Regions from separate parts of the Chitinimonas lacunae genome, predicted to be linked through region 3. Evidence: predicted binding sites of a transcription regulator. Region 3 holds the regulator's gene; each other region holds the start of a gene.
What was found. Region 3 encodes FNR, which switches genes on or off when oxygen is low (the NO sensors DNR and NnrR bind a similar motif). Its sites were predicted from a motif close to TTGATNNNNATCAA; they were not measured.
Positions count from the first base shown of each region.

Region 1: ACFOW7_RS06590 (ribonucleoside triphosphate reductase) is a predicted target of FNR. The motif match lies at 5,728-5,741, and genes of this name have one in related genera.
Region 2: ACFOW7_RS06690 (hemerythrin domain-containing protein) is a predicted target of FNR. The motif match lies at 2,599-2,612, and genes of this name have one in related genera.
Region 4: ACFOW7_RS06560 (hemerythrin domain-containing protein) is a predicted target of FNR. The motif match lies at 5,148-5,161, and genes of this name have one in related genera.

Region 1 is NZ_JBHSBU010000001.1:1,573,474-1,580,935, reverse strand. Features, by position in the region: gene ACFOW7_RS06610 (methyl-accepting chemotaxis protein) at 1-1,593, opposite strand, end outside; gene ACFOW7_RS06605 (Crp/Fnr family transcriptional regulator) at 1,663-2,340, opposite strand; gene ACFOW7_RS06600 (anaerobic ribonucleoside-triphosphate reductase activating protein) at 2,757-3,500, opposite strand; gene ACFOW7_RS06595 (hypothetical protein) at 3,463-3,555, opposite strand; gene ACFOW7_RS06590 (ribonucleoside triphosphate reductase) at 3,515-5,641, opposite strand; partial or broken gene ACFOW7_RS06585 (DUF2330 domain-containing protein) at 5,845-6,966, shown strand; gene ACFOW7_RS06580 (zinc ribbon domain-containing protein YjdM) at 7,066-7,407, opposite strand.
Region 2 is NZ_JBHSBU010000001.1:1,593,872-1,601,333, reverse strand. Features, by position in the region: gene feoB (ferrous iron transport protein B) at 1-2,085, shown strand, start outside; gene ACFOW7_RS06695 (FeoC-like transcriptional regulator) at 2,091-2,354, shown strand; gene ACFOW7_RS06690 (hemerythrin domain-containing protein) at 2,717-3,154, shown strand; gene ACFOW7_RS06685 (hypothetical protein) at 3,151-4,440, shown strand; gene ubiU (ubiquinone anaerobic biosynthesis protein UbiU) at 4,486-5,502, shown strand; gene ACFOW7_RS06675 (U32 family peptidase) at 5,493-6,383, shown strand; gene ubiT (ubiquinone anaerobic biosynthesis accessory factor UbiT) at 6,451-6,873, shown strand; gene ACFOW7_RS06665 (putative zinc-binding protein) at 6,882-7,280, shown strand.
Region 3 is NZ_JBHSBU010000001.1:4,522,869-4,530,330, forward strand. Features, by position in the region: gene ACFOW7_RS19370 (DUF7931 domain-containing protein) at 1-441, opposite strand, end outside; gene ACFOW7_RS19375 (sulfite exporter TauE/SafE family protein) at 438-1,127, opposite strand; gene hemN (oxygen-independent coproporphyrinogen III oxidase) at 1,312-2,715, opposite strand; gene fnr (fumarate/nitrate reduction transcriptional regulator Fnr) at 2,802-3,572, shown strand; gene lolA (outer membrane lipoprotein chaperone LolA) at 3,638-4,261, shown strand; gene ACFOW7_RS19395 (replication-associated recombination protein A) at 4,288-5,595, shown strand; gene ACFOW7_RS19400 (FeoC-like transcriptional regulator) at 6,057-6,308, shown strand; gene ACFOW7_RS19405 (GNAT family N-acetyltransferase) at 6,364-6,891, shown strand; gene ACFOW7_RS19410 (endonuclease/exonuclease/phosphatase family protein) at 7,106-7,462, opposite strand, start outside.
Region 4 is NZ_JBHSBU010000001.1:1,563,942-1,571,403, forward strand. Features, by position in the region: gene ACFOW7_RS06545 (DUF4011 domain-containing protein) at 1-1,807, opposite strand, end outside; gene ACFOW7_RS06550 (GNAT family N-acetyltransferase) at 2,235-2,774, opposite strand; gene ACFOW7_RS06555 (GH3 family domain-containing protein) at 3,198-4,727, opposite strand; gene ACFOW7_RS06560 (hemerythrin domain-containing protein) at 5,225-5,743, shown strand; gene ACFOW7_RS06565 (NnrS family protein) at 5,740-6,945, shown strand; gene ACFOW7_RS06570 (hypothetical protein) at 7,073-7,462, opposite strand, start outside.

The DNA of each region.
Region 1 (7,462 bases), 2.9 Mb from region 3:
CTTGCGCATCCGCTCGACCACGGAATTGAGGTAGGTGGTCATGGTGTTGGTCTGGCCGACGATGCCGACATTGCGTTCGGTCAGGTTGGCCACCCGTTCGACTTCGCAGGCGAGTTGGGTAATGGCGGCCTGTTGTTCGGTGGAGGCATGCGAAATATCGCCGATCATGGCCATGGTCCGGGCCATTTCGACATGGATGCGATGGAGCGACTGTTCCGTGGCATTGACCAGCTCGACTCCGCCCACCATTTGCCGAGCGCTGAGCCGGATACCCTCGACCGCCTGATCGGCTTCGCGTTGGATGGTCTCGATGGTGGCGGCAATTTCGCGGGTGGCCTGGGTGGTTCGTTCGGCCAATTTGCGCACCTCATTGGCCACCACGGCAAAACCGCGTCCGGCCTCGCCCGCGCGGGCCGCTTCGATGGTGGCGTTCAGGGCAAGCAGGCTGGTCTGCTCGGCGATGTCCTGGATAACGGACGTGATCTGGCCGATGGCTGCCGAGCGGCGACCGAGCGCTTCGACCTGTTCGGCCGAGCGCTGCACCGTTTCGGCCAGTGAACTGACGGCGTGGCAGGCATCACGGGTGACTTCGCGGCCTTGCTGCGATACTTCCTGGGCCTGTTCGGCGGTTGTCTTGGTCAGGTGGGCATGGTTGGCCACTTCGCTGATCGACACCGTGATCTGCTGGATCGCGGCAGCGGCCGAAGAGCAGGCATGATGCTGATCGCGGGCCGATTCGTCGGAGACACGCACGCCGTTGTGGACTTCCTCGGTCGCATAGGCGACTTGGTCGGCCACATCGCCGATACCCTGTACCGTCGCCTGGATCGACGCGGCCAGCTTGTCGGCCCGGTGGGCGATGGTGCCGATCACATCATGGCGGTTGAGGATAAAGCGGCGGCGCAGGTCGCCGGCACATAGGACGTGTTCCAGCCAATCAGCCAGCGCATGAAGATCGCGTCGGGCGCGGGGCAACAAGATCAGCAGGAAATAGAGTCCATACAGCAGCAGTGCCGCACCGAGCAGTGTGCCTGGACCATGATCGCCTTCGAACAGCAGCGAGCCTCCCCCCAGCACCGCGCCCAGACCGGCCAGCAGCATCTGGGTCGGTAAGGAATGCAGATGACGTTGCCAGATCGAGCGGCGCGGCACGACCCGGCCATGTTCGATGGCCAGCGATTTATCGCCGCTCCGCACTCGTCGGTAGGCGGCGTCGGCCGCAGCGACCTCTTCGCGGCTGGGACGGCTGCGTATCGACTGATAGCCGACGACCCGGCCGTTTTCGCGCACCGGCGAGACATTGGCGACCACCCAATAGAAACCGCCATCCTGGCGCCGGTTCTTGACGATGCCGCGCCAGGGGCGGCCGGCCTTGAGGTCACGCCACAGGTCGGCAAAGGCTTCGGACGGCATATCGGGATGGCGTACCAGGTTATGCGAACGGCCAAGCATTTCCTCGCGCGAAAAATTGCTGATTCGGACAAATGCTTCGTTGGCTTCGACGACCACCCCTTTGAGGTCGGTGCGCGAATAGATGAATTCGTCCTCAGGCAACAGGACTTCGATATCAGTAACCGGCAGATTGATTTTCATGAGTAGCTCGCATTGGCGGCGAAGAGCTTCCTCCTGAATATGTTGTCCGTCCTGGCTGGCCCGGTTGGCTCACTGGCCGTAGAACTGTGCTTCGAGTGCGGCGGCATCGTGGATATATACATCGCGGCCATCGACCGAGATATAGCCTTTGCTACTTAACTGGTGCAGCAGCCGCGACAGGGTTTCCGGCGTCAGGCCGAGCTTGGAGGCAATCACGTTCTTGTTGAATGGAAATTGCACCTGTTGGCCATCGCGCGGCTGTTTCAAGAGAAAGCCGATCACCCGCTGCGAGGCGTTTTGCAGATTGACGGTTTCGATGTCCTGTACCAGGGCGTGCAGTCTCAGGGAAAGCCCGGCCAGCATCCGGCGGGCAAAAGAGGGATCGCGGTCGATCGCCGCGTAGATATCGTGTTTGTCGATCCAGAGCAGCAGCGTGTCTTCGAGCGCCTGGGCCTGGACCATATAGGGTCGGTCGAGAAACATCACCGCTTCACCGAACGCCTGACCGGCGCTGAAAAACTCGATGACTTTTTCCTGACCGCTGACTGAGGGAATGGCGAGTTTGATGCCGCCTACCGCGACCACGTACAAGCCGTGTGCCGGGTCGCCGCGTTGGAAGACAAAGCCATGTTTGGCTACCCGTACTTCCTGTGCCGCCTGAGCCATCAGTGCAAGCTGTGCCTCGTCAAGATTGCGGAACAGCGGCAAATGGGCCAGCAGCGATTCGATGTCGAGTTTGTGGGCCATGATGCGGGGGTCCGGTGGAAGGCAATACGGTTCATGCTAGGACTCGGCGCCCGCACGTGAAATCGGTCTAAATGGCTAGTCTGTCCGGATAGGCCTCCCCCCCATTCGGACTAGAAAAAGCCGGCAGGCCGATTCTGCGGTGCCGACAACAAAAAATAGGGTGCGTCAGCTATATGTCCAACGCACCAAGATGTCGGCACACGATGCCGATCAAGCGGAGAGCAGGAAATTCCCATTTTTTAAAAAATTGGGAAAACATGATGCTAGATATATGGCTGGATATGTTGATAAATAAACATAAATTGGAATGGCTCTCTATCAACCTCCATCTGCCGATTCCCTCCCACCCGCTCAAAGCGCAATCAACCCGAGCTCCAAACCCTCCAACAGACTGGACCTTCCTCAACCTCTTCGGGCTATTGCCGGTAATCAAAGCGTTCAAACCAACGATGAAGCGATTGCTGCGCCGTTTCGCTCAACCAGGCCTCGGGCGGTTGATCGGGCGTACTGCGCTGGTTCTGTACGGCGTAATGGCGGACGCCGCGCTCGGCTAGGCTGCGGGCCAGGTCCAGCAAGGCCGATTCGGCAAGCCAGCTGGGATGCCAGGTGGTACGGCATTCGAACTCGCAGTTCGCGTCGAGCAGCATTTCCAGGCTGATGGCGGCCGGCCAGTGGCTGCGTTGGCGACCGGTAAGCTGGTCGTAGTCCTCAGTACGGGTCTTGATATCGAGGCCGACCCAATCGAGCGCCGGCAAGGCAGCGGCAAGCCGGTTGGGATAGATGCCGGCGCTGTGCAGGCCCACCTTGAAGCCCATCGCCTTGACCGTGGCGACCATCTGCGGCAACTGGCTCTCCGACAGCGGTTCGCCGCCCGAGAACACCACCGCATCGAGCAGACCGCGTCGGCTGTGCAGCCAGTCGCAGACCGCTTCCCAGTCGTAGCGGGCGTGGCGGGTCTGTAGATGCGGGTTATGGCAGTAGTGGCAGCGCCAGGGGCAGCCGCCGATAAACAGCACGGCGCTGAGCTGGCCCGGCCAGTCGAGGCTGGAAAACGGCACCAGCCCGGCAATGGCCGCCTGCTCAGGCCGCGCCGGCCCGAGCAGCGGGGCCGGCGCGGCTGCCTCAGACCTCGCGCGGTTCGGCGAAGAAGCGGCGTTCATGGAATTCTCCCTGCTTACCGGTGTTGAACGAGCTGACCGGCCGGTGGTAGCCCATTACCCGGGTCCAGATCTCGCAGCGGGTGCGTTGCGCCTGCGGCAGTTGGTCCGACGGACGTTCCAGCGTTGGGGTGGTCATGGTTGTTATCTCCTGGCTTGGGGTTGGGATGCGTTGGGTGACGTGCCAATAGCTCGGCGTCACATTTGGGACAGAATTCATGCCGCCCGCTCAGATAGCCATGGCGCGGGCAGATCGAGAAGGTCGGAGTGATGGTCAGATAAGGCAGACGGAAGTTGGCCAGCGCGCGCTGTACCAGCAATTTGCACGATGTCGCGCTCGATACGGCCTCGTTCATATAGAGATGCAGCACCGTGCCGCCCGTGTATTTGCCTTGCAGCGCTTCCTGCATGGCCAGCGCCGTGAAGGGGTCGTCGGTATAGCCGACCGGCAATTGGCTCGAATTGGTGTAGTAGGGCTGCTCGGCCGTGCCGGCTTGCAGAATATCGGGCCAGCGTTTGCGGTCTTCGCGGGCGAAACGGTAGGTGGTGCCTTCGGCCGGCGTCGCTTCGAGGTTGTACAGATGGCCGGTCTGCTGCTGGAATTCGGCGATCCGGCCGCGCACATGGTCAAGCAGCCGCAGCGCCATGGCCTGGCCGTCCGGCTTGGCGATATCGAGCCGGTCGCCGCTGAAATTGCGGATCATCTCGTTGAGCCCATTGACCCCGAGCGTGCTGAAGTGGTTGCGCAGCGAGCCCAGGTAGCGCTTGCTGTACGGATAAAGTCCCTGGTCCATATAGCGCTGCACGACCTTGCGTTTGGTCTCCAGCACATCGCGGCCCAGATCGAGCAGACGATCGAGCGCCCGCAGCAGCCTTGCCTCATCGCCGGCATGAAGATAACCGAGCCGGGCGCAATTCACCGTCACCACCCCGACCGAGCCCGTCTGTTCGGCCGAACCGAACAGGCCGTTGCCACGCTTGAGCAGCTCGCGCAGGTCGAGCTGCAAGCGGCAGCACATCGACCGCACCATATGCGGTTCCAGATCGGAGTTGAGGAAGTTCTGGAAATACGGCAGGCCGTATTTGGCCGTCATCTCGAACAGCAGATCGGTATTGGGATGGTTCCAGTCGAAGTCGGGCGTGATGTTGTAGGTCGGGATCGGGAAAGTAAAAGCCCGGCCGCGCGCATCGCCGGCCATCATCACTTCGATATAGGCGCGGTTGATCAGGTCCATCTCGGCCTGGAGTTCGCCGTAGCAGAACGGCATTTCCTCGCCGCCGATATAGGGAATCTGCTCGCGCAGATCGGCCGGGCAGGTCCAGTCGAAGGTCAGATTGGTGAATGGGGTCTGGGTGCCCCAGCGGCTGGGGACGTTGAGGTTGTAGATCAGCTCCTGCATCGCCTGCTTGACCGAGCGGTAGTCCATCGCATCGCGGCGGACGAACGGGGCCATATAGGTATCGAAGCTGGAGAAGGCCTGGGCGCCGGCCCACTCGTTTTGCAGGGTGCCAAGGAAATTGACGATCTGGCCGATGGCCGCCGACATATGACGCGGCGGCGTGGCTTCGACCTTGCCGGGGACGCCGTTGAAGCCTTCGGTCAGGAGCTGGCGCAGCGACCAGCCGGCACAGTAGCCACTCAGCATATCGAGATCATGGATATGCAGATCGCCCGCCCGATGGGCCGCGCCCGCTTCGGGGCTGTAGAGATGTTCCAGCCAGTAGTTGGCGGTCACCTTGCCCGCCACGTTGAGAATCAGCCCGCCCAGGCTGTAGCCCTGATTGGCGTTGGCGTTGACGCGCCAATCGCGCTGTTCGAGGTATTCCTCCATGCTGCTTTCCACATCGAGCAGCGTGCCGCCCAGCGAGCGGAGTTGGGCGTGCCGTTCACGATAGACGATATAGGCACGTGCCGTGCGCCAGTAGCCGGCGGCGACCAGCGCGGCCTCGACCTTGTCCTGGATCGTTTCGATGCCGGGTTCGCCGTCGCCCAGATTGAGGCATACCCGGCGGCTCAACAGCCCGGCAACGGCCTGGTCGAATTCCCCGGTGGCGGCACCTGCTGCGGCGATGGCGGCGGCGATCTTTTCCGGGTCGAAGGCAACGCGGCGACCGTCGCGTTTGATAACGTGCTCGATGGACATGGGACACTTTATCTAGTGGTTGTGCGGCGAGAATAGCACTAGATATTGTGTATGGTGCCCACCCGGCCAGGCTTGCTGGGAAATGCTTGATCGAGGTCAAGCGCTGCTTTGGCCTAGGGTTTCCGGCGCTCGATCAGCCGTTTTTCGGGTTGATTTTTCCCGCAGTGGTGAGGAGGGTGGTTGGAGGTGATGGAGTGAACGCCATGTCTTGCTATTTCCACCAATATTGGGTCACTGCCTGGATGGTTAGCATCGCGTCTCTATGCCGATCAGTGATGGTTAGCGGAATCATGACAATATGGCAGCGGTTGAAACCGGTTCTTGGCTTGGGCATGGCGCTTGGGCTGTCCTGTACGACGGCACAGGCATGTGCCGTGGTGACGCCCGAGGGCAAGAAGGTGGTGGTGACGGGCGAAGATGCCTTGATCATCTGGGACGCCGCCAACCGCACCGAACACTTTATCCGCCGCGCCAACTTCCGCTCCGACACACCCGAGCTGGGCTTTCTGGTGCCCACACCGACCCGTCCACAACTCGCTCGGGCCGATAGCAGCTTATTCGACCAGCTCGAACAGTACATCCGCGAACATGAACAGACACTCGCCCCCGCCCCGGCTGCAGAGGCGGCTGCGCTTCCCGCCGATGCAGAACCTGTGACGGTGCTGGAAACCCGCAAGATCGGCAATTACGAAGCAGCCGTATTGGCCGCCAACGATGCCGCCGCGCTCAATGGCTAGCTTGGCCGCCATGGCTACCCGTCCCGCCCCGAATTGACCGAATGGCTACAGCGCTATACCCGCCAGGGTTGGATATTGACGGCATTTCGCTTTACTGGTGCCGGAGCCGGTCAGATCGATAGCGGGGCGATCAGGATGAGTTTTCGCACCGACAGGCCGTTCTATCCCTACCGCGAACCCAAGGGAGCAGCCCCAACCGCTGTGGAGACCGAGTCGCGCTATCTGAATGTCTACCTGCTTACCCAAGGCAGGATGCAGGCAAGTCTTGGCGAGCAGGGCAAGGCACCCGGCCATATACTTTTTGCCAAGGCGCTCGATGCTGACTTCAGCGAGCAACTGTTGCATAGCGCGCTGGGCGACGCGACCCCGGCGGCGAACTCCTGGTGGGTGACGCAATTCGCCGATTATTCCTTGGCCCGACCGGGTGATGACGAGCTGTATTTCCACCTGGCTGCCGAGCAGAGTCCGGTCGGAGTGGCGACGGATTCGGATGACTCGAAGTGGCTATTGGCCTGCGCGGTGGTGGCAGTGGTCCTGCTCGGAGTCTTGGGGCTCTCCCGATATGGCGCCAAAGATCAGTCAACCTGATGCAGGGGGAGCAGGAGAGGCAGTGGCGGGAAGGTGTCTGCCTGTTCCGAACCGCTAAGCGGAGAGTGGTTGACCACTCTCCACTGTTACAGCGAGCGCTCAGGCCTTGCGCAGATAACACGCCTTCAGCATGAAGTTGCCAGCCTCCATGCGGCAATCCACCTCGTGGTCGCCGCCTGAGACCAGACGGATGCTTTTGACTTTGCTGCCTTGCTTCAGGGTGATCGAGCTGCCCTTGACCTTCAAATCCTTGATAAGCACCACTGCATCGCCATCCTGTAGCACATTGCCGTTGGCGTCCTTGACGACCGTGGCTGCTTCATCCGAAGCGACATCGGCCTGCATCGGCCATTCGTGACCGCAATCGGCGCAGATATAAAGCTCGCCATCGGGATAGGTATGTTCCTGCGTACATTGCGGACAGGCGGGAAGGGTGGTCATGGTCGGTTCCGATGGCTCAATGGAAAAAGGCCGGCGAGTATAGCCGCCGGCCGGG
Region 2 (7,462 bases), 2.9 Mb from region 3:
GGTACGGTGCGGGTCGGCACGGTTGGCCATCTGCTCGATGATCTGCCCGGCCTCTACAGCCTGTGCGAAGGCGGCGGCGAGGATGAAGCGGTCGTCCGGCGCTATCTGCGCGACACGCCGCCCGATCTGGTGCTGAATCTGCTCGACGCACGTCAGCTCGAACGCCAGCTTTATCTGACTCTGCAATTGATTGAACTGGGGCTGCCGCTGGTGGTGCTGCTTGGTATGAGCGATCTGGCCAAGGATGCCGGCCGGGAGATTTCCGCTGCGGCCTTGTCGGCAGCGCTGGGCGTGCCGGTGGTCGAAGTGGTGGCGAATCGGGAACAGGGGCTGGAAGGGGTGTACGAATTGCTGGCCCGTCCGTGGCCCGCCTCACCGGTGCCGCAGCGTTATGCCGATCCGGTCGAGACGGCGCTTTCCGTGCTCGGCAGCGCCGGCCTCGGGCGCTTCGATGCCCTGTGTGCGCTCGAAGGCAGTCTGGAGGCGCCCGCCACGGCGATCATGCAGGTGGCCGAACAATGCAGGCAGTTGGAAGCGATCTATGGCGACGAGGCCGATATTGCGGTTGCCGACGCCCGCTACACCCGGATCGCCGAATTGTGCGAGCTGGCAGTGCTGCGGTGCGGAGACGCCAGCGTGCACCAGCACTGGGACCGCTGGGCACTGAGCCGGATATGGGGCCTGCCGATCTTCCTGTTGGTGATGTACGCGACCTTTGGCTGGTCGGTCAACGTGGGCGGTGCCTTTGTCGAGGCGTTCGACGGCCTGGCAGGTGCACTGTTCGTGACCGGAAGCCGCCAGTTGCTCGAAGCGGTCCAGGCGCCGGCCTGGGCGGTGGTGTTGCTGTCCAATGGCCTGGGCGAAGGCATCCGGACCGTGGCCAGCTTTATTCCTACGCTGGGCTGCCTCTATCTGGCGCTCGGGTTGCTGGAAGACTGCGGTTATCTGGCCCGCGCCGCTTTCGTGGTTGACCGCTTGATGCGCTCGCTGGGTCTGCCTGGCCGGGCGTTTGTACCGTTGATGGTCGGTTTTGGCTGCAATGTCCCAGCGATTCTGGCTACCCGCACTCTTGAAGGCCGCACCAGCCGGGTATTGGCCTCGATGATGATTCCCTTTGTCTCCTGCGGCGCCCGACTACCGGTCTATGTATTGTTCGCTGCCGTGTTCTTCCCCACTCAGGGTGGACTGGTGGTGTTGAGTCTCTATCTGATCGGGCTTGCCGTGGCCTTTGCTACCGGCCTGTTGCTGCGCCATGCCTGGCTGCGCGGCGATCAAAGCGGCGAACTGCTGGAATTGCCAAGCTGGCATGCGCCTGATCTGCGCAATGTGACACGTCATGTGCTCAATCGGCTGGCCGGTTTCGTCTTCGGCGCCGGCAAGCTGATCGTACCGATGGTGCTGGTGGTCAATCTGCTGGCATCGATCGACACCGAGCTGCAACTGCGCCCCGAGGCGCCGGACGACTCCCTGTTGGCCGCCGCTGCCCGTTCCGTCACGCCAGCCTTGGCACCACTGGGTATCCGCTCCGACAACTGGCCGGCCACAGTGGGCTTGCTGACTGGCGTCCTCGCCAAGGAAGCGGTGGCCGGCACGCTGCTCGCGACCTATGGCCGACTTGGCGGCGGGGCCGAGCAAGCCGCGGGGCCGGAGACGATCGGCGCCCAAGTCTCGGCTGCGCTGGACACCCTCCCTGAAAAGCTCGGTGGCCTGGCGGCTTCACTGACCGACCCGCTAGGGCTAGACCAACTCCAGGCCGAGGCTGCCCAGCGTCCGGCTGCCGACCCCGCCAACCGCGAGCTGCTGGCACGTTTCGGCGACGCCGGTACGGCCTTCGCCTATCTGCTGTTCGTCTTGCTCTATACCCCGTGCGTCGCCGCGCTCTCTGCACTCAAAGCCGAAGTCGGCACCCGCTGGATGCTGTTCTCCGCCGGCTGGACGCTGACGCTTGCTTATGGCGTCGCCTGGCTATATCGGGTCGTCGCGGCCGGACAAGTGCCGATCCTGCCCGCCGTGGTCGCCTTGCTGGCGCTCAGTGGAGTGGGGCTGTTGCTGCCATCGCGTCGATTGGTGCTGCTGAGAGGATAGAAACGATGCTGCTGGCCGATCTGAGAAAACGATTGATCGAGACAGGTGCTTTGCCGTTGCGGCAGTTGAGCAGGCAGAGCGGCTTGAGCGAGGAAGCGCTGCTGGAGCGGCTGCAACCCTGGCTGCGCAAAGGCCGGGTGGTGCTGGTCGAACGGCGCTTGCCCAGCTGCGCCAGATCGTGCGGCGGCTGTGCCGGTTCAAGCGGATGCGAGGGCGAGCAGTGGATCGAATGGCAGGCGGATGAGAAGGCATCGACAAAACTGGCCTGATGCCGTGCCGTTTCCGACGATCCGGGGATGGGCCGTCTGGACACCCGGATCGTGCTTTTGCGCAGAAGCGGATAGTTGAAGCGGTGTCCGTAGGCAAAGTGGAGGCGGCAATCGAGTGGTGGAGTTAGATATTATTTATTTCTCTTTATTAATAAGGTAACTGCTTGCAAGTATTTTGCAGATTACTTTCTAATACTCCTGCGTCCGCTATCCCAGCCCCACCTTACCCCTCTATCCCGATCCCTTGACCGCCATCAAGCGCTTCACCGATCCACTCCCCATGGAATTGCCTGCGATCAAGGCCGGGCAACCAGGCAGGGCATACGATGACCACTCTTGTCATTGCCTTGGAGCAAAGCGCCATGGACCCCATTTTCCTGCTGTTGAATCAGCACCATGAGGCCGACGATGAGCTGGCCGCCGTCGAAGCGGCAGTGCGCGACGGCGACTGGGCGGAGGCGGAACGCCGGTTTGCCGCCTTCGAGCGTTCGTTGACTGGGCATTTCAATCTCGAGGAAACGCGCTTATTCCCCGCCTTCGAGCAGGCAACCGGGATGCGGTTTGGTCCGACGGTGGTGATGCGCGACGAGCATGCCTGCATTCTTGAGCTGCTGGAAAACTGCCGCGAACCGCTGCGTGAGCATGATGCCCAGGTGCTGCTGTCGGAAGTCGATACCTTGCTGGTGATGATCCAGCAGCACAACGTCAAGGAAGAAAACGTCCTCTACCCGATGTGCCGGCTCCGTGTGGCCGATCTGGAGCGGGTGGTCGGGGAGGATAATATGGTGGTGTCGCCATGACAGCCGCGCCGGCACTCGACTTCGACAAGGCGCCGCAGCCCGGCGTGGTGTTCGGTTGTCTGCTGCCGGCACCATGGCTCGGGATGATCGCCGGCTTGACGCTGGCTTTCGGGCCGACGGCCGGTCTGCCCGAGCGATTTGCGCCGATCAGCCTCTGTCTGGTCCATCTGCTGGCCGTCGGCATGTTATTGCCAGTGATGCTGGGAGCCCTGTTCCAGCTCTTCCCGGTATTGGCCGGTGTGCCGGTGCCATGGGTGCGCTGGGTAGCACCGTGGATTGCCCCGCTCTGCACCCTCAGCGCCACGGCCCTGGGCTGGGGCTTTCTCGGGGGCGACCCGCGTGGTTTTGCCGTGGCCGCACTGGCGGGGGCGTTGCCGCTGGGGCTGGTGGCGCTGCTGCTGGGCGTGGTGGGACAGCGCATCGTCGTGATGAATCTGACCACCCGGGTACTGCGCCATATCGCCCTGGCCTTGTTGCTGACCCTGGCTCTTGGGGCGGGGTTGGCCGGTATGTTGGCCGGCTGGTGGCAATTGCCGCTATGGACGGTGCTCGACCTCCATGTCGGCTGGGGTCTGGGTGGGTGGCTGGCAGTGTTGCTGGGTGGGGTGGCCGCCACGGTGCTGCCGATGTTCTGGCAGACGCCCCGCTGGCCGACCCGGCTCGATGGCGCCTTGCCCTGGCTGATCTGGCTGCCCTTGCTGGCGGGACTGCCTGCGCTGTTCGGGCTGGCGCTGCCATGGCAGACCGTAGGCGCCCTGTTGCTGGCCCTGCTGGCGACGCTGGGTCTGTTGGCTGTGGTGCGGGCCGGCCGCCGTCATGATCCGGCCTGGCCTTTATGGCTGGTCAGCCTGACTTCGTGGTTTCTGGCCGCCTTGCTCGCGTTTGCCGCCCCCTGGTTGCCGTCCGGCTGGCCGCTTGGCTGGTGGCTGGGAACGCTGACCCTGGTCGGCGGCGGTGTACTGCCGGTCAATGCGATGCTGGGGAAGATCATTCCGTTTCTGGTCTGGCTGCATCTGCGCAAACGGCTGCCGGCCCGGACCCGCGTACCGGCGATGCAAACGCTGCTCTCGCCCGTCTGGCAACGGACCCAGGCGGCACTGGTGTTGCTGTCCTGGTTGCTGCTGCTTGTGCTGCCGCTGGCGCCGGCACCGTTTGCACTGGCAGCGGGTCTGGTTTTCGCGCTGTCGCAAGCTTGGCTGGGGGGAATGCTGCTGAGCGTGCTGGGCCGCTTCCGCGCCTTGCAGCAACAGGCGCCGGCTGTGGCGGCTTCCGCACCTAAGGCTTGATCTGCGACAAGGCGACCGCTTGTGCTCCTGCCTAGACTGGCCGCCATGAACCTTCCCGCCCAACCTATGGAACTGGTCGCGCCGGCAGGCAGTTTCGCTGCCTTGCAGGCCGCGCTCAAAGCCGGGGCCGATGCGGTTTACCTCGGTCTTCGCAATGCAACCAATGCCCGCAATTTCGCGGGCCTCAACTTTGGCAACGACGATCTGCGACGCGGCCTCACCCTGGCCCGCCAGATGGGACGCAAAGTCCTGTTCGCCATCAATACCTTTCCCCAACCGGGCCGCGCCGAAGAATGGCACGCAGCCGTCGATGCCGCCCATGGCCTGGGTGCCGATGCCGTCATTCTGGCCGACCCGGGCCTGCTGGCCTATGCGCGCGATCGCTACCCCGATATGCGGCTGCATCTGTCGGTGCAGGGCTCGGCCACCCATGCCGACGCCATCGAGCTGATGCGCGAGCGTTTCGGCATCCGGCGCGTGGTGCTGCCGCGCGTGCTGACCTTGCAGGAAATCGAGCGGCTGATCCGCCAGACCAGCGTGGAAATCGAAGTGTTCGGCTTTGGCAGCCTGTGCGTGATGGCCGAAGGCCGCTGCCTGCTGTCGAGTTTTGCCACGGGCGACTCCCCCAATAACCGGGGCGTCTGTTCACCCGCCCATGCCGTGCGCTGGAGCGAACGCGACGGCCATCTCGATGCCCGACTCAACGGACTGCTGATCGACCGTTATGGCCCCGGCGAGTCGGCTTCCTATCCGACGCTGTGCAAAGGTCGCTTCGATGTCGAAGGCCGGCTTGACCATGCCCTGGAAGAGCCGACCAGTCTTAACGCCCTCGGCCTGTTACCCCGTCTGGCCGAGATGGGGGTGCGGGCGATCAAGATCGAAGGCCGTCAGCGCAGTCCGGCCTATGTGACCCAGGTGGTGAGCACCCTGCGCGCCGCCCTCGACGCGGCCCATGCCGCCCCCGCCCGCTATGCCGTGCGACCCGACTGGCAGGCCAGCCTGGCCCGCCAGGCTGAGGGCTCGCAAACCACCCAGGGAGCGTTCGACCGACCATGGAAATAAGCGATTGCCGGATCTCGCTCGGTCCGCTGCTCTACTACTGGCCGCGCCAGACCACCTTCGACTTCTATGCCCGGATCGCCGACAGCCCGGTCGATATCGTCTATCTCGGCGAAACCGTCTGTAGCCGCCGCCATGAGTTGCGACTGGCCGACTGGCAGGCGCTGGCAAGCGAGTTGAAAGCGGCGGGGAAACAGGTCTATCTGTCGACCCCGACCCTGGTCGAATCGGCGGCGGAAATCAGCCAGATCAAGCGCTTGGCGGCACAGACCGATTTTCCGCTCGAAGTCGGCGAAATCGGTGCGATCCGCGCCTTGTCGGGCCAGACCTTCGTGGCCGGGCCGCATCTCAATGCCTATCACGGCGCGACCTTGTCCTGGCTGGCGGATCTGGGGGCCGAACGTTTCGTGGCGCCGCTTGAGCTCGACCGGCCAGGACTCCAGACGCTGCTGGCAGAAAAACCTGCGGCCCTGCAATGCGAAGTCATGGTGTGGGGCCGGATGCCGCTGGCTTTCTCGGCACGCTGCTTTACCGCCCGACATTTCCATCTGCGCAAGGATGAGTGCGGCTTCCGCTGTATCGATTACCCGGACGGCCTGGATCTGCGTACCCGTGAATCGGCCGACTTCCTGGCGATCAATGGCATCCAGACCCAATCGGGGCAATGTCTCGACCTGCTGGCCCAGGCGGGCGAGCTTGCCGCCCTGGGCGCGGCGGTCTGGCGGGTCAGCCCGCACTCGAGCGGCACCGAAGCGGCCATCGCCGCGCTTGACCGGCTACGGCGCGGGCTGAGCGCTGAAGCGGTGGCACCGCCGGCCGGCATCGCGCGCTGTAACGGCTACTGGCATGGCCGCGCTGGTATTGATTGGCTGGAGGAGGCATAGCCGGGGCTGACTTGTTGTCCCAGGCTTTTGTGTGCCGCTGTTTGAATCGATTTTTTCCGGAATCCTTATGCGATCCCTGCCACCTTTTCCCCCTGGGCTGGCCAAGCTGGGCCGGCGTCTGCCGCCTGCCTTGCTGTCGCTGCATTTCACAGCCGGGCTGGCGCTGGCCCAGCGTTGCCGCTGGCTCGAACCACCACCTGAACTGAACGGCCGCCGTTTCGCCATCGATGTCAGCGATCTGGGCCTGCGTTGCCTGTTCCGCTGCCAGGATGGCCAGTTCCGGCCTTATTGGGGAAAGACGGTCGATCTGGAACTGGGCGCTGCGGCCATCGATTTCTTCGGGCTGTTACGCGGCGAGGTCGATGCCGACACCCTGTTCTTTCAACGCCGGCTACGGATCAGCGGTGATACCGAACTGGGTTTGCTGGTCAAGAACTGGCTCGACGCTACCGAACGCCCGGCTTTTCTGCGCAGTAGTCCCTTGTCCTAGGAGCCATCATGAAGCCGCGCGAACGTCGTCCCCTCGTCTATGCCTGCTCGGGCTGCTCCAGCGTGGCGCAGCTCGCCAACGATCTGGCTGTCGAGCTCGATCGGGAAGGCGTGGCGGAAATGTCCTGCATCAGCGGCGTCGGTGGTGGCGTGCCGGCCCTGGTCAAGCTGGCCCGCAGCGGCCGGCCGATTCTGGCGCTCGACGGCTGCGCACTGGCTTGTGTGAAGGCTTGTCTTGGAAATGCCGGGGTGGAGGCGAATGCCCATCTGATCCTCAATCAACTGGGTGCCAAAAAGCGCTACCACAGCGACTGCGGCGAAGAGGAACGTCGGGTGGTCTGGCTGACGGTCAACGAGGCGGCCAGGACGCTGGGCGAGGAGGGGGCAGAGCAAAGGGCGGTGGGGTGAGGCGCGAAGTGTGGAGAGAGGAGGCAGAGGCTTTGGCGGTAATCTGGCTGGAATTTGTCGAATATTTTATTTTTTGGCAAGAATCATCTAAACATCTTGCATTCATTTTGCATGAAAGTTTATTTTTGTGAATTTTAGCCTCCGCTTTACCCTTCGCCTCCACCAACAACCCATCCATCTCC
Region 3 (7,462 bases):
CGGTACGGCAATTTCCCACATCGACTCGAAGCGCTGACGGCAGCCAGCAATGGTGCGGCCCTCGCTGGTCGCTTCGCCCCGCATGGCGTCGGCGTGGTAGCGCCGCACCAGCAGGCCATCGGCCAGCAACCAGTTTTCCCGTTCGGTCTTGTGGCTGTCGTCGATCAGCCGGACTTCAAACGCATGGCCATACACCGCCAGGAGCGAAGCGAGCCGGGGACAGTGGCGATGAAAATAGTTGTCGTCATGCAACAGCAGGCGGACTCTGGCGAGCCGCGAACCGGCCAGCATCCGTTTCAGGGCATCGGCACTGGCGCGCTCGGCGGCGCCGGCGGCTGACAGATCGATATCGAACCAGTCGACGCGGCGGGCAGCCTGCTGTAGCGCGAACTGGATCTCGACGCGGTATTGCTCCAGGGTGTCGAAGGGACGGGTGGTCATCGTGCTTGGTTGCTGAGCCAGCGTAACAGTTCCCAAGCGGCCCAAACGAATAGCAGACCTCCCATGATCTGGCGCACCCGGCCATGCTGGCGCCAACGGCCCAGGCGCTCGGCCGCCAGTCCCATGGCCAGCAGATTGGGCAGGGTGCCCAGCCCGAAAGCCAGCATAGTGGCGGCACCGCGTTCCGCTGAACCCGCTGCGAGCGCGCCCAGTGCGGCGGTGTAGACCAGTCCGCAGGGCAGCCAGCCCCATAGTGCACCGGCAGCGAGTGCGCCACCTGGACCGCGAATCGGCAACAGCCGCTGTAGACGCGGTTGCAGATGACGCCATAAGCCGCCGCCCAGCCGCTCGATCCGGGTCAGCCATGCCGCCCAGCCACCGAGATACAGTCCCAGCGCCATCATCAGCAGCAAGGAGACCAGATACAGCCCATGCTGGACCCAGACTGCATAGGGCAGCCAGGCAATGACACCGGCCACGCCGCCCATCAAGGCACCGATCAGGCAGTAGCTGCCGATGCGGCCAAGCTGGGTGGTCAGCAACAAGGGCCAGCGCGGCCGGTCCGCCGGCAGTTGCAAGGCGATGGCAGCGCTCAAACCGCCGCACATGCCAAGGCAATGCACGCCGCCCATCAAACCGGCCAACCACCAGCCAGCCAGATTGGCTAGAAATGAGGAATCGAACATCGAGAGAGCTTAGCAAAGCCCCCCTGGGGCGTCATCCTACTGGGCTGGTCGGAGGAGACGGCGCGATGGTATCGGCTGAGGCCAGGCGGGAGGGAAGTGCTCAGGCCACCTCTGTCTGACAGAAGGGCGAGAAGCCTCTACATCGCTTTCATCTGTCGCAGTGGGGCGGTTGAGAACCAGGCCGCTAGATAATGCGCGAGAACCGCGCCATATCGCGTGCCTCGCTCAGATAGCGGTCAAAGGTCAAGGCGACTGCCCGTGCCAGCAGGCGGCCGCGCGGCGTGATAACGATGCCGTCGGTTTCCAGCTCGATCAGGCCATCGGTGGCGAGTTGTTCGAGCCGTGGCCATTCACGCGCGAAGTAGTGGCGGAAGTCGATCAGATAGGCGGTCTCGATCGGTTCAAATGCCAGTTCAGACTGGCATAGCAGCGCCTGGATCACCGCCCGCCGCACCAGATCGTCAGCATTGAGCGTCAGGCCACGGGCGATCGGCAGGTGGCCCCGGCGCAGGGTATCGTAATATTCGTTGAGTTCGCGCTGGTTCTGGCTGTAATGCGGGCCGATCTTGCTGATGGCCGAGACGCCCAGGCCGATCAGATCGCTGTCGGCATGGGTGGAATAGCCCTGGAAATTGCGCTGCAAGCGACCTTGGCGCAGCGCTACCGCCAGTTCATCGTCAGGCAGGGCGAAATGATCCATGCCAAGGTAGAGATAGCCGGCTTCGAGCAGGGTGCTGACCGCTTCCTGCAATAGTTCGAACCGCAGCGCCGGCGGCGGCAGCTCGGTCGGGTTGATCAGGCGTTGCGGCTTGAAGCGTTCGGGCAGATGGGCATAGTCGTACAGTGCAATCCGGTCGGGACGCCAGCGCCGCACCGTGGCCAGGGTGGTGGCAAAGCCCTTGGCACACTGGCGTGGCAGGCCGTAGATCAGGTCGATATTGATCGACAGAAAGCCAAAGCGCCGACCTGCCATGATCGCCGCTTCGGTCTGTTCGGCCGACTGCACCCGGTTGATGGCTTGCTGTACCGATTGGTCGAGGTCCTGCACGCCCAGGCTGATCCGGTTGAAGCCCAGCACGGCCAACTGGGCCAGGGTATCGGGCGCGAGTCCGCGCGGATCGATCTCGATCGAGCATTCACTATCGGGCTGACGGTTGAAATGGCGCTCCAGCATCTGCATCAGCCGCTTGAGCTGGTGCGGCGCAAAGAAATTGGGCGTGCCGCCACCCAGATGAAGCTGGTCTATCGTGCTGTGCTGGTCGAGCAGGTGGGCCTGCTGGGAGATTTCCAGCGCCAGATGGTCGAGATAGAGGTCGGCGCGCGAGTGGTCGGTGGTGACGACCTTGTTGCAGGCACAGAAGTAGCAGTCGCTCGAACAGAAGGGCAGATGGACATACAGACTGAGCGGTCTCACCCAACCGAGACGACGGCTGGCCAGAGCCTGGGCATAGCTGTCTGCATCGAAGGATTCATTGAGGCGATCAATGCTCGGGTAGGAACTGTAACGCGGCCCAGCCCCGCCATAGCGCCGAACCAGCTCGGCATCGAAGGCTACATCTTGCGGCAGAGGGAAAGCGGAGATGGCCATGGCGCGATACCGGGGTTAGGTTGTTCGTAGTGTAAATAGCGGGCAAAATTCCCACTTTGACCTCGATCAAGCGCAAGGGGCTACCGATGCCGTCGCAGCCAAGACCGGTACAGGAAATCAAAGAAGTCTTCGCCTTACCGCAGCTCAAGGCCGTGTGCTCCAATTGCAGTCTGCGTGAACTGTGTCTCCCGCTTGGCCTGACGGCCGAGGAAATGGACGCCCTCGACCGCACCATCCACCAACGTATTCCCGTCAAACGCGGCGCGACCCTATTTCGTGCCGGCGACTCGTTCCGCTCGATCTATGCGGTACGCACCGGTTTCTTCAAGACCTGTGTCAGCGCCGAAGACGGCCGTGAGCAGGTCACAGGCTTTCATATGTCAGGCGAGCTGATCGGGCTCGATGCGATCGGTGTCGAGCGTCACGGCTGCGATGCCGTGGCGCTGGAAGACTGCGAAGTCTGCGAGCTGCCGTTTGCCCGGCTCGAAAGCCTGGCTCGCGATATTCCCGCCCTGACCCGCCATTTCTATAAATTGATGAGCCGAGAAATCGTGCGCGACCAAGGCGTGATGCTGCTGCTTGGCAATATGCGGGCCGAGGAGCGCTTGGCGGTATTCCTGCTCAATCTGTCGCAGCGGCTTGCCGCGCGCGGCTTTTCCTCCACCGGTTTCCATCTGCGCATGACCCGCGAGGAGATCGGCAGCTATCTTGGCCTCAAGCTCGAAACGGTCAGCCGGGCTTTTTCCAAGTTCCAGGCAGACGGCTTGCTCAAGGTACAGAACAAGTATGTCGAACTGCTCGACCCGGTCGGACTCAAAAACCTGCTGGGCGGTTGCGCCAGCTTGCAAGGTCAATAATCTGCCAATTCCAAAAAGACAGATGCAAGACTTAGTCTTGCAATGTTTTTCTTGTGGAAAAAAACATGCAAAAAGTTGCTTTACGCGCCGCCCTATTGTTGCTGGCTGGTGCCGCAGCCCAGGCGGGCGGTCTGGCTCAGCTCAAGGTCTTTGTCGATACCACCCAGGCCTTCCAGGCCGAATTCAGCCAGACGGTGAGCCAACCGGGCGGCAAGAAGCCGCAGACGGCCAGCGGCGTGGTGGCGATCCAGCGGCCGGGCAAATTCAACTGGCGCTATCAGCAGCCCTACGACCAGCGGGTGGTGGGCGATGGCAAGAAGGTCTGGATCTACGACCCCGACCTCAACCAGGTCACGGTCAAGCGGCTCGATCAGGCACTCGGTTCGAGTCCGGCAGCGCTGCTGGCCGGCAGCAACGACCTCGAGCGTGCCTATCGCCTGAGCGAGCAGGCGGGCCGTGATGGGTTGGAATGGGTCGAAGCGAGTCCGCGTTCGCGCGACAACACCTTTGAAAAAGTGCGGATGGGCTTTCGCGATAACCAACTGGTGCAGATGGAGCTGAACGACAATTTCGGCCAGACCACCCGTATCCGCTTCGACAAGGTGGTGCGCAATCCCCGGCTCGATCCCACCCAGTTCAATTTCGCCCCGCCGCCCGACGCCGATGTGGTGTCGGCCGACCAGCAGTAGAGGAGCGGCGTTCGCGCCGGGCCGCCATGACTGCCGATCTGTTTTCGCATTCCCCCCGTGCACCGCTGGCCGAAGCGTTGCGGCCGACCCGGCTCGATGAGGTGATCGGCCAGCGCCATCTGCTCGGACCGGGCAAGCCTTTGCGGCTGGCGTTCGACGCGGGCCGGCCGCATTCGATGATCCTGTGGGGGCCACCTGGCGTGGGCAAGACCACGCTGGCCCGGCTGACTGCCAGCGCCTTTGGTTGCGAATTCATTGCCCTGTCGGCGGTGCTGTCGGGCGTCAAGGATATCCGGGCGGCGATGGAGCAGGCGGAGCTGCATCTGGCACAAGGTCGCCCGACCATTCTGTTTGTCGATGAAATCCACCGCTTCAACAAATCGCAGCAGGATGCGCTGTTGCCGTTTGTCGAATCGGGGCTGGTGACGTTCATCGGTGCGACCACCGAGAACCCGTCGTTCGAGGTCAATTCGGCACTGTTGTCGCGGGCCCAGGTCTATGTGCTGCGCGCGCTCGACGAGGCGGAACTGCGCGAGCTGTTTGCCCGGGCGCACAGACTGACACTGGCCCAGCTCGACTTCACGCCCGAGGCGGTGGATATGCTGGTCGCCTATGCCGATGGCGACGCCCGCCGTTTGCTGAATCTGCTTGAGCAGGTCGATACGGCGGCCGGCTCCTCGGGCCTGCGCCAGATCGATGCCGCCTTTCTGCGCGGCGCCCTGGCGCTCAATGCCCGACGCTTCGACAAGGGCGGTGATCAGTTCTACGACCAGATTTCGGCCTTGCATAAATCGGTACGCGGTTCACATCCGGACGCCGCGCTGTATTGGCTGTGCCGGATGCTCGACGGCGGCGCCGATGCCGCCTATCTCTCGCGTCGGATCGTGCGGATGGCCTGGGAGGATGTGGGGCTGGCCGACCCCAAGGCGCTCCAGATCGCCAACGATGCCGCCGCCACCTACGAGCGGCTGGGTTCGCCCGAAGGCGAATTGGCCCTGGCGCAGGCGGTGATCTATCTGGCCGTGGCGCCCAAGAGCAATGCGGGCTATCTGGCCTTCAAGGAGGCGATGGCCTTCGTGCGGCAGGACAAGTCGCGCGAGGTGCCCGTCCATCTGCGCAATGCGCCGACCAGGCTGATGAAGGAGCTTGGTTATGGCCGCGAATACCGTTATGCCCATGACGAACCCGAGGGCTATGTGGCTGGTGAAAATTACCTGCCGCAAGGCATGGCCGAGCCGACGTGGTATCGTCCGGTCGCGCGTGGCCTGGAGATCCGAATTGCCGAGAAGCTCGCCCATCTGCGTGAGCTTGATCAGGCTGCGGGTAAGCCCTAGTAGTATTTTCCCCAATCATTGGAAATAATCGCGCCGGTCTTCGCCGGGATCGGACGCTAAGTCTTGATTTGTTTTGAAAAAACAGTGTTTCCCCAGACGTGCCGGTTCGACCGGCTGCGGCGACCGTCGTCAGGCGGGATTTCCCCGCGTTCCTTCTCCGTTCCCCATCCGCGATGCCTGGGCAGCCGGGTCATCGGGAGAGGACGCATCCGTTGAATAAGCGGTAATCGGCAGGAAAAGGTGGTCTGGCGCACTGATGCGCCAGCCCGACCACAGGCTGTGGCGGCCATTGGCCCGGTTTCGGGCAACAGGCGGGTGGCATCGACCGGGACAGGTTCGAGCACTCGCTGTCTTTGCTATTGGTTTTTGATATGTCATTGCAACAATATTTTTTGCTGAACTTCGCTGGCGTAGCGAGTTCAACTACTGAATCGCGATAATTTCTACAGGAGTCGTGGAAGATGATACTGAACAAAGTCCGTAATACCCTGGAGCGCGAGCGTCGCTTGCCGCTGTCTGAAGTCGCCCGCTTGATTGGCACCACCATGGACGGCGCCTTGTTGCTGCTGCAACCGTGGATCGCCCGTGGTCGCGCCCGGCTGACCACCGCCAAATCGGCGCGTAGCCGTGGTTGCGGCACCTTGTGCGGCGATGTGCGCTGGGTTGAGTGGGAAGACGGCCAATGGCGCCCGGAGCAGCGCCCACCCGGTTGACCGAGGTGAGCGCCGAGGGCAGAGTGCCGGCATTACGCCATTCTTCCATCCTCTCTTGTCTGCCCTCGATCCCGACCGCTTCCTGCTTCGCACCGATCGTCTGCTGCTGCGTCGGATCGTATCCGACGATCTGCCGGCGCTATACCGGCTCTATTCCGATCCTGAGGTCATGGCGTTCGCCAGCGACCCGGTCTTCACCTCCCCTGGCCTGATGGCCTGTTTTCTTGCCAGCGTCGAGCGCGGTTACGCGAGCGGCGACTACTACGAATTTGCCGTGGTGTTGCCCGAGGTCGGGCCGATCGGCACCTGTTCCCTGCATAGTTTCTCAGCCGACCGGCGCGAGGCCGAGCTGGGGTATCTGCTGCGGCGCGATCTGTGGCGACGCGGCCTGATGTCGGAAGCGGTGGCGCGGCTGCTGCGCTGGGGCGCTCAGGCGCTTGCTCTGCAAGCGGTCGGGGCCGAAGTCGATGCAGGCAACGAAGCCTCGTGCCGTTTGCTGCAGCGATTGGGATTTGTCGAACAGCCCGACCGGACAGGCTGCTACCGCTTGGTGCTGGCCGAACCTGCCCGCTCTGATCGGTGAAGTCTGCATTTGCGGGAATGGTGATGTTCCGTGGTGTTCGGACAGCTGGCGCATTTCCCGCCAATTCGGAGTCAGCGTGTCCGGCCCTCAAAGCGCAGGCGCCTGGCACTTCATCAGGCTTGGCGGCGATTCCGATCTAAATGGAAATGCGCTAGCGGACACATCGACACGATGTGTCCGTTTTTCATGGGTCGGACGCCCCGGCTAGGTCGGCTCAGCGCTGTCTGAACTCGATATCGTCAATCGCCAGATCCGAGCCATCGCCGCTCAATTGCGCCAGGCGTAGGGTAATTTCACCTTGTCTTGCCGCACTTAACCCTGTTTCCACCATGACCGTGCCATCGGTAGGCACCGTGGCGGTTCCCGAGGCCAGGGTCGTGCCCGACGCATCGAGCACCCACCAGCCCACGCTATGGCCGCCAGCCCAATATTGGTAGTCGAGCAGGCGAAAGCGCTCCAGTACCACACTGGTGCCGGCGTCGGGTGTCAGCACGAAATCGTGGTAGCTGCCGGAACCGCCGCTTTGCAACTGGGCCACTCCGCCTGCCCAGTTGCTATCAACGATGGCGCT
Region 4 (7,462 bases), 3.0 Mb from region 3:
CTTCCTCGACCACTTCCCAACCCTTGATATCGCGCACCGCCGCCGCCACCCGGCGCCAGATGCCGGCCACATCGAGACCCTGCTCGTCCTTGGGCAGCTCGCTGTCGTCGATGCCCAGTTGCAGGCGGAAATCCTGCCGCAGCATCTCGATCAGGGTCGGATTGAAACGCGGCTCCTCATCATGGAGCCGCAGCGCAAAACCCGAGCGCACGCTTTTACGCTCCAGTGTGACCGGCACCAGGATCAGCGGCGCCTTGTGCCGTTTCTCGCTGCGCGCATCCTGGGTCCAGGCCAGGAAACCCAGCGCCAGATACAGGGTATTGGCCCCATTCTCCTGCAAGCCGGTACGGGCGCTGCGGTACAGCTCGACCAGACGCGCTTCGAGCGCTTCGCTGTCGAGCGCCACGAACACTTCCTTGCGCGCCAGGGCATCGAGCGCCAGGGCATGGCGCAGGGTTTCCCGATCGCGGCTCTCCACTGCCGGGTCGACCACCGTCATCGCCACGGGTCTGGACAGCAGTTTCAGGCTCTGCCCGCCGGCCAGCAGGTCTTCGAGTCGTCCCGGGTCCGGCGCATCGAGCGGCAGCGACTTCTTGCCGGCGCGGAAACTCAACAGATTGTTGCGCAGCGACAGATCGAGCAACTTGCGCTGCCAGCGGGTCAGACGGTCTTCGGGTCGGTTGGGCGTGGGGTGCAATGAATAGGAAGGCAGATCGGGCGCCGGCTCGAACAGCGGCTCGACCGTGCCGGCTGCCACAGACGGCGCCAGGGCAAGCTGCACTTGATGGCTGTCGAGCGGTTTGATCCCTTGCAAGCGGGCACGGCGGATATCGACCGCCAGCTCGAACGCCTGCTCGCGCACTTCGGCAATGGCCGCTTCGCCGCTGTCGCTGGCCTGCCGGAACGACGGCACGGGACGCTGGGTCAGCAGCACCGGATCGAGCAGAATCAGCTCACCCAGCCGGACCCGTTTACGCAGCGCCATCACATCGTCCACCACGGCATGGCCGAAGGTTTCGTTCTGTAACCAGACCCCGGCCAGCGCATGGCCTTCGATAAACACCACCAGTCCGGACAGGCCGGCCTGCTCCAGCGCGGCGCAATACAGCAGTGTCGCATCAAGGCAGGTCGCCAGGCCCGCTTCGACCACGCGCGACGGATTGCGGATCTTCTGGCCGCGATGCTCGAAGCTGGCCGGTGGCTGGGCGTAATCGAGCCCCAAGCCGCCCAGTGCCACCCAGATCGCCTGGGCCAGCGTCCAGGCGCCGGTCGCCCCGGCCTGATAACCGTTGATCGCACCACTTTGGCCGGCCTGACGCAGAATCTCGGCCGCCCGCTTCAATACCCGCTCCACGGCTGCGTCGTTGGGCTGGACAAAGGCAGCGATCATCTCCGGACTGCTCGCCAGCCCGCCCCACTGGTTCTGCGGCAGCAGCTCGACCGTCAGTTCGCGGCTGGCCAGTACCTGCGCCGGGTTGTCGCGCTGATGCAGTGCAAAGCGCACCGTCGCCGGCCGCGCTTCGGTCAGCCGGCCCAGCAGACCGGCATCGAGCAGCAAGTCCAGATTGTGCGGCCGGCAGGTGTCGCCGGCGCTCATCGCATCGATCCGCCAGGTCTTGCTGTGCAGAAAAGGCGGCTCGGCCACCACCGTCAGCGCCAGGTCGCCCAGATCGGTGTTGCTGCGCACCGCCAGCTCGCGCAGCACCGGACTGCCATGCTGGCAATCGGCCAGATTGAGCTTGGGCACAAAGGTGACATCGATCTGTGGCGCGGCTTGCAGGTCGACGACGGCAATGGTGGCATCCATGATTTTCCTGTTCTGTTCTTTCATCCGCTTCCAACAAGTCAGCAGTTAAGCGAAAGAATATTTAATTTCTTATTAAACATAGCAACAGATCTCGCAGATATTTTGCACAAAATATTTATCCTGCTTATCCCCCGCTCTACGGCATCCTCAGATCGGACACCGCCTCCCCCTCTCCCAACCATGCGCCCCCTGTCACTCGTCACCTAGAGTATTTCCACTGAAGTAGGCATCGCAGCAAGTCTGGTTGAGTGCCAGGAGCCGGCATTTTGAGGGCCGGACCCACTGACGCCGAATTGACTGGAAATGCCCTAAGCACAGCCATATCAAAACATCCTCGCAAAAGCCGTCTGATCAAACAGAAAACGGCTGCGGCGGCGCAGATTATACGAAGATGGCTCAGCCGCCACAGCGGCCGACGCCAGCTCGCTCAGCCCGCAAGGCTGGGCGCAGCGCCGGCCTTATGACCGGCACACCGAAAGCGCTGCCCCATCTCACCCTCGATCAGCAGGTTCTGGTAGTCCCCGCCCGTATAGTCGGCGATCACCCGCTGCCAGAAAGCGATGGCCGGCTTATTGCGGGCCAACTGGACCATTTCCCAGCAGCCGGGCAGACGGTCGAACAGGCACTGCGCCGCCAGACGCCCCCAACCCCCGCGCCGATGCTGGCGCAGGACAAAGAACTCGCTGAGCCGGTAATCCGCCTCGACACTCCTATACGGAAACGGCCTGGCGCCAACCAGCGCAAAGCCCAGCGGCTTGCCGTCGAGTCGGAATAGAAAAGGACGCACACGCGGATCAGCCGGCGCCAGCCAGGTGGGCAGATAGTCGGGCGTCCAATGGCCTGTGGCGTCGAGCTGGTAGAAATCGCTGAATTCGGACAGATCGTGCAGATAGAGCGCGTAGAGCTGACGAAACAGCCCCTGCTCGGTCTGCAACAACGGTTCGACGGTCAGTGAGGAAGAGGACATGGACGGCAGAGTCTCCGCAGAGTTGGTCGGATTGGCAGAATAAAGGCGAAAGCGCTGTAGCGGGGCTTTCTTCTGAATAGGCCCGACGGATAAAGCTGGATTCCGGCAGCGATGCGACTCGGCCGGGGTGAGGTTGGGTGACGGGGAAGTCTTGGACGGGATGAAGGAGAGGCTTGGGCCAGTTTTTTGGGGGCGGCCGCGTAGGGGCGAAGCCGCTTATTTAGGGCCTTTCCGCTGAATGCGGAATCGAAGCCTGGTTGAGTAGCGTGCCTGGGCCTTGTGGGCTGGACACGCTGACGCCAACGTGGCTGGAAAGGCGCTAGCGTGCAGACCGGTAACGAACCGGTCGCGGACGCTCTGGGAAAGCATGAGTTTCAGCACATCCATCGTGCTATGTGAACACCATCTGCCTCCGGACGCGGCTTAGGCCGCAAAAATATCGAGCCATTCGGGTGCGGTCAGCAATCCGGGCATCTTGATATCGCCCAGGCGGCGGCCCTGGGTCAGCATGCGGGCGATATAGCGATGCTGCGCCTGCCGCACCCGCCGCGCTGCCAGGGGCTGCAACTGGCCCAGCGCCCGGGCATAGGCGTATTGCGGGTTGCGCATCAGCCGCGATTCGACCCGATCTGCCGCGCCGGTCGCCTCATCGGCATCGCTGTCGAACACCAGCACATAACGCCGGCTCGCCGCGTCGGCCACCAGTGCCCGGAAACCGGCCAGATCGGCCAGCGCCCGCTGGACGAATTCATCGGTCAGCTTCTCGCCCACCAGATCGCTGCTCAGATTGCCGCGCCCGACAAAGCGCAAAGCCGGCTGTCCGCCCGGGCCGTGGCCGGTACAGGTGACGATATCGCCGGTGCGGTAGCGGTAGAGGCCGCCTGCCGTCGTGATCACCACTTCGTAGCGGCCGCTGATCACGATCTCATCGGCTAACAAGGGCTCGCCGCCCTCGTCGAGAAATTCGAAAAATCCGCTGTCCTGCGACAGCAAGGCCTGGCCGGTCGATGAATCGGGAATGCTGACCACCGCCTCGGTCGACAGCAGCCCCTTGGGTTGCAGCGTGACCGAAGGAAACAGCCGGCGCAGACGGGCGAAATACGGCCGGGACGCACCGTCGGCCCAGCAACTGATCAGTTTGAGACCGGGCCACAGGATGGCCGGGTCGTCCTTGCGCAGATACTCGTCCAGCCGCTCAAGCGCGGCCGGATCGGGCATGACTTCGCGTGTCCCGAGCGTCCCGCCGCGCCCGAGCAGTTCGCGCAGTGCCTCGGCCTGGTCGGGAATCGCTTCGAGCAGCGACAGAAAAAAGGTGGGACTCCATACCGATACCAGCGACAGATCGTGGCAGGTCAGCAGATCGCGCAAGGTGGCCAGTTGCCACGCACCGAGTTCACGACAACCCGCCACGGCCAGATCGACCGCCGACAGCCGGGCAAACAGCGGCAGCGCTTCGGGGCCGAGATAGTCGGCGTCCGACAGACCATAGGGCACCTGCGGTGCCGGCTCAGGCAGGGAGCGGGTGGCCGGGCTGATCGCCCAGTAGGCGTGGCCGGTGCCGATGTTGTAGCTGCGGATCACGTCAGCCAGCCAACCGAGCAGCGCCCGGCGAAAATCGGCCAGCGAATGGGCGCTGTAGGGAATCAGCTTGGCGCCGCCCCCGCTGCCACCGGTCGATTCGCAAGCCACCGCTCGCCCCGCAAACAGCACATCGGCTTCGCCGGCCGTGACCCGGTCTATCCAGGGTCGCAGCGTGTCGTAATCGACCAGCGGCAGCCTGGAGCGAAAACTGGCCAGCGCGCCCGAGCCATCGAGCCCATGGCCGCGCAGATATTCGCAAGCCGCATTACGGCGCAGACAGTCGGCCAGCCAGGCGGCCTGGGCCGTGCGGCAGCCCGGTCGGCCGATCAGCTGACGCTGCCCCAGCAGATAGAGTTCATGCCATTCGCTCATCGTTTGTCGCCTCGCTCAGAAACTCCGGCTGGAAACCCTGGCCGGCTCGACTCTCGGCCAATTACTCAGGTGACGCTTCAGGCTGGAACCGCCCGGTCCGATGCCGGGCGAGAGACAGGAGAAATTGTCATAAATCAACAATTTCTCCATTTTTCATAGGTATATCTTGCACAAAACAAGCAGTTTTTTATTAATTACGCCTACCATCTGCGACTTTATCGATATCAGGATTGCCAATCGGCTGAGAAGGGAATGTTATGTGTCAGCGCAGCCTGTGACGGCGAGGGTGAAGCGGCAGGTGGCTTCGCCCGGCTGCGATTGAGGTGAGCATAGTACAGACTGGCCGCGGTATTCCTGCACCAGACCGACGGCTATCGACACGCTGACCGGCGGCCTGGGCGGCAACCGCCCGTCTTTCCCTTGATGCCGATCAGTTCGCGCCCAACGGGATAGGTAGAGAATAAGAGCCTGTTCACTTTGATCGATACGGACTGGCCATGTTGACGATAGGAAGTAGTGCCGCGCCAGGCTTTGACGACCCGATCGCGCTGTTGATGGCCTGCCACGACAAGGTTCGGCGCTTTGCCGCCCTGAGTCTGCGGCTCGACCGGCACCTGGCCGAACGCGGCCTCGATGAGGAAGCCAGTGTCGCAGCGAGAAATATCCTGCGTTATTTCGATGTCGCCGCCGGCCTGCACCATGCCGACGAAGAGGAAGACCTGTTTCCGGCCTTGCGCCAGCTGGGTGACCCGCAGCTCGACCGCGCCATCGCCGAGCTTGAAGCCGAACACGAACAACTGGGCGATTTGTGGCGTGCCATCCGTCCGTGGCTGGAGACGGTCGCGCAGCATGGCCAACCCGTGCGGCCGGCCGAACTCGAATCGTTTGCCAATCGCTATCCCGCCCATGCCGAACGTGAGGAGCGCGAGTTGTACGGCGCGGCTTCCCGACTCGATCGGGCCACCTTGGGCCGGATCGGCCGCAATATGCAAGCCCGCCGCGAGGTGAAGTCATGAGCCTGACCGTCTTCGACCAACCCCAATCCGACCGTCCCGTTTCCTCGCTGCAAAGGCTGTTGCGGGTGCCGCACCGGCTTTATTTCAGCGCAGGCGTGCTGGCGCTGCTGAGCCTGGCCCTGTGGTGGGCCGTGCGCCTCGGTGTGCCGCAGAACAGCGCCTATCCGGCCATGCTGATCCATGCGGTACTGATGCCTTTGGGCGTCTTCCCCCTGTTCATGCTCGGATTCATCTTTACGGCCGGACCGCGCTGGCTCAGCGTCCCCCCGGTCGGTGGCCATCCGCCGATTGCGCTGGGCTATCTGGCCGGCCTGCTGCTGGCGCTGGCTGGTTTCACCCAGGGCGGCAGCTGGCCGGCGGCGGGTCTGTTATTGATGCAGATCGGCTGGAGCATCGCCACGCTGCGCTGGCTACAGTGCATCCAGCGCAGTCAGGTCGAGGACAAGCGCCATGCCATGCGCCTGTTCTGGGCCATGGCGGCCGGGGCGATTGCCCTGATGCTGGCGCTGTTATGGGTGAGGTCAGGCGAAGGCATGCTCTGGTGGCAATCGCGTCAGGTCAGCCTGTGGGCCTTCCTGCTGCCGGTATTCCTGATCGTGTCGCACCGGATGATTCCCTTCTTCACCCAATCGGTCCTGCCACAGATCACCCCATGGCGGCCCTACTGGCTGCTCGATGGCTGGCTGCTGCTGAGTGTCGCGCTGGTGCCGGCCGGGCTGGTCGGTTGGCCGCTGCTCGAAGCGACGCTGGCCTTTGTGCTGGCGGCTAGCCTTGGCCATGCAAGCTGGCGCTGGGGGCTGTTCGCCAGCTTTGGCAACCGGCTGCTCGCCATGCTGCATCTGTCGTTCGCCTGGCTCGCTCCGGCACTGCTGTTGCAGGGACTGTCCGCCCTGGGCGTCCAGGTCGGCGCCGCCCCCGCCCACGCACTGGGCATGGGGTTTTGCAGCACCATGCTGGTGGGCTTCGTCACCCGGGTCAGCCTTGGCCACAGCGGTCGGACACTGGAAGCCGATCAGCGCTACTGGGCCATCTATCTGGGTCTCCATGGTGCGGCGCTGCTGCGTGTCGCCGCTGCCCTGTTTGCCCTGCCGGCGCTCTGGCTCCATCTGGCCTCGGGTCTGTGGCTACTGCTGATGTTTGCCTGGGCCTGTCGGGTATTGCCGATCTACTGGCAGGCAAGGGCTGATGGGAAGCCGGAATAATAGAAAATATCCTGCAAAACATTCGCAAGATACACAGCCGTTCTCATTGAAAAATAAACATCCTATCGATCCATAGCCAAGCCCCGCCACGCAACAGACCCTGGCGGGGCTTGACAAGGCTGAATGCTCAGCGCTGCTTCGATCTCAGCTTCTGCAAGGCCACCTGAGCCGGCTTGTCACCTGCTGCCGCCGCCTGCTTGAGCAGCGCCTGGGCAGCTTCGCGGTCGCCTTTCTGCTTGCGGTCGAGACGGATCAGCGCCGCATTGTAGGCCGCGATCGGATGCGACAGCCTGGCCGCAGCCTCGAAGGCTTGCAAAGCCCGCTCGGGACAGAGCAGCAGGATGTCCGCCCCGACGCCCACATGGAACAGTCCTTCCGCGTTGTTCTGGGTGAGGAATTCGGCTTCCTGAGAGATCGCCCAGCCGGTGGCGAGCGACACCATGACCTCTTCGCCCTCAGCGATGCGATAGACATTCCCGTTGAGCGCGGTAGCGGCCTGCTGGGTGGTACGGATCGA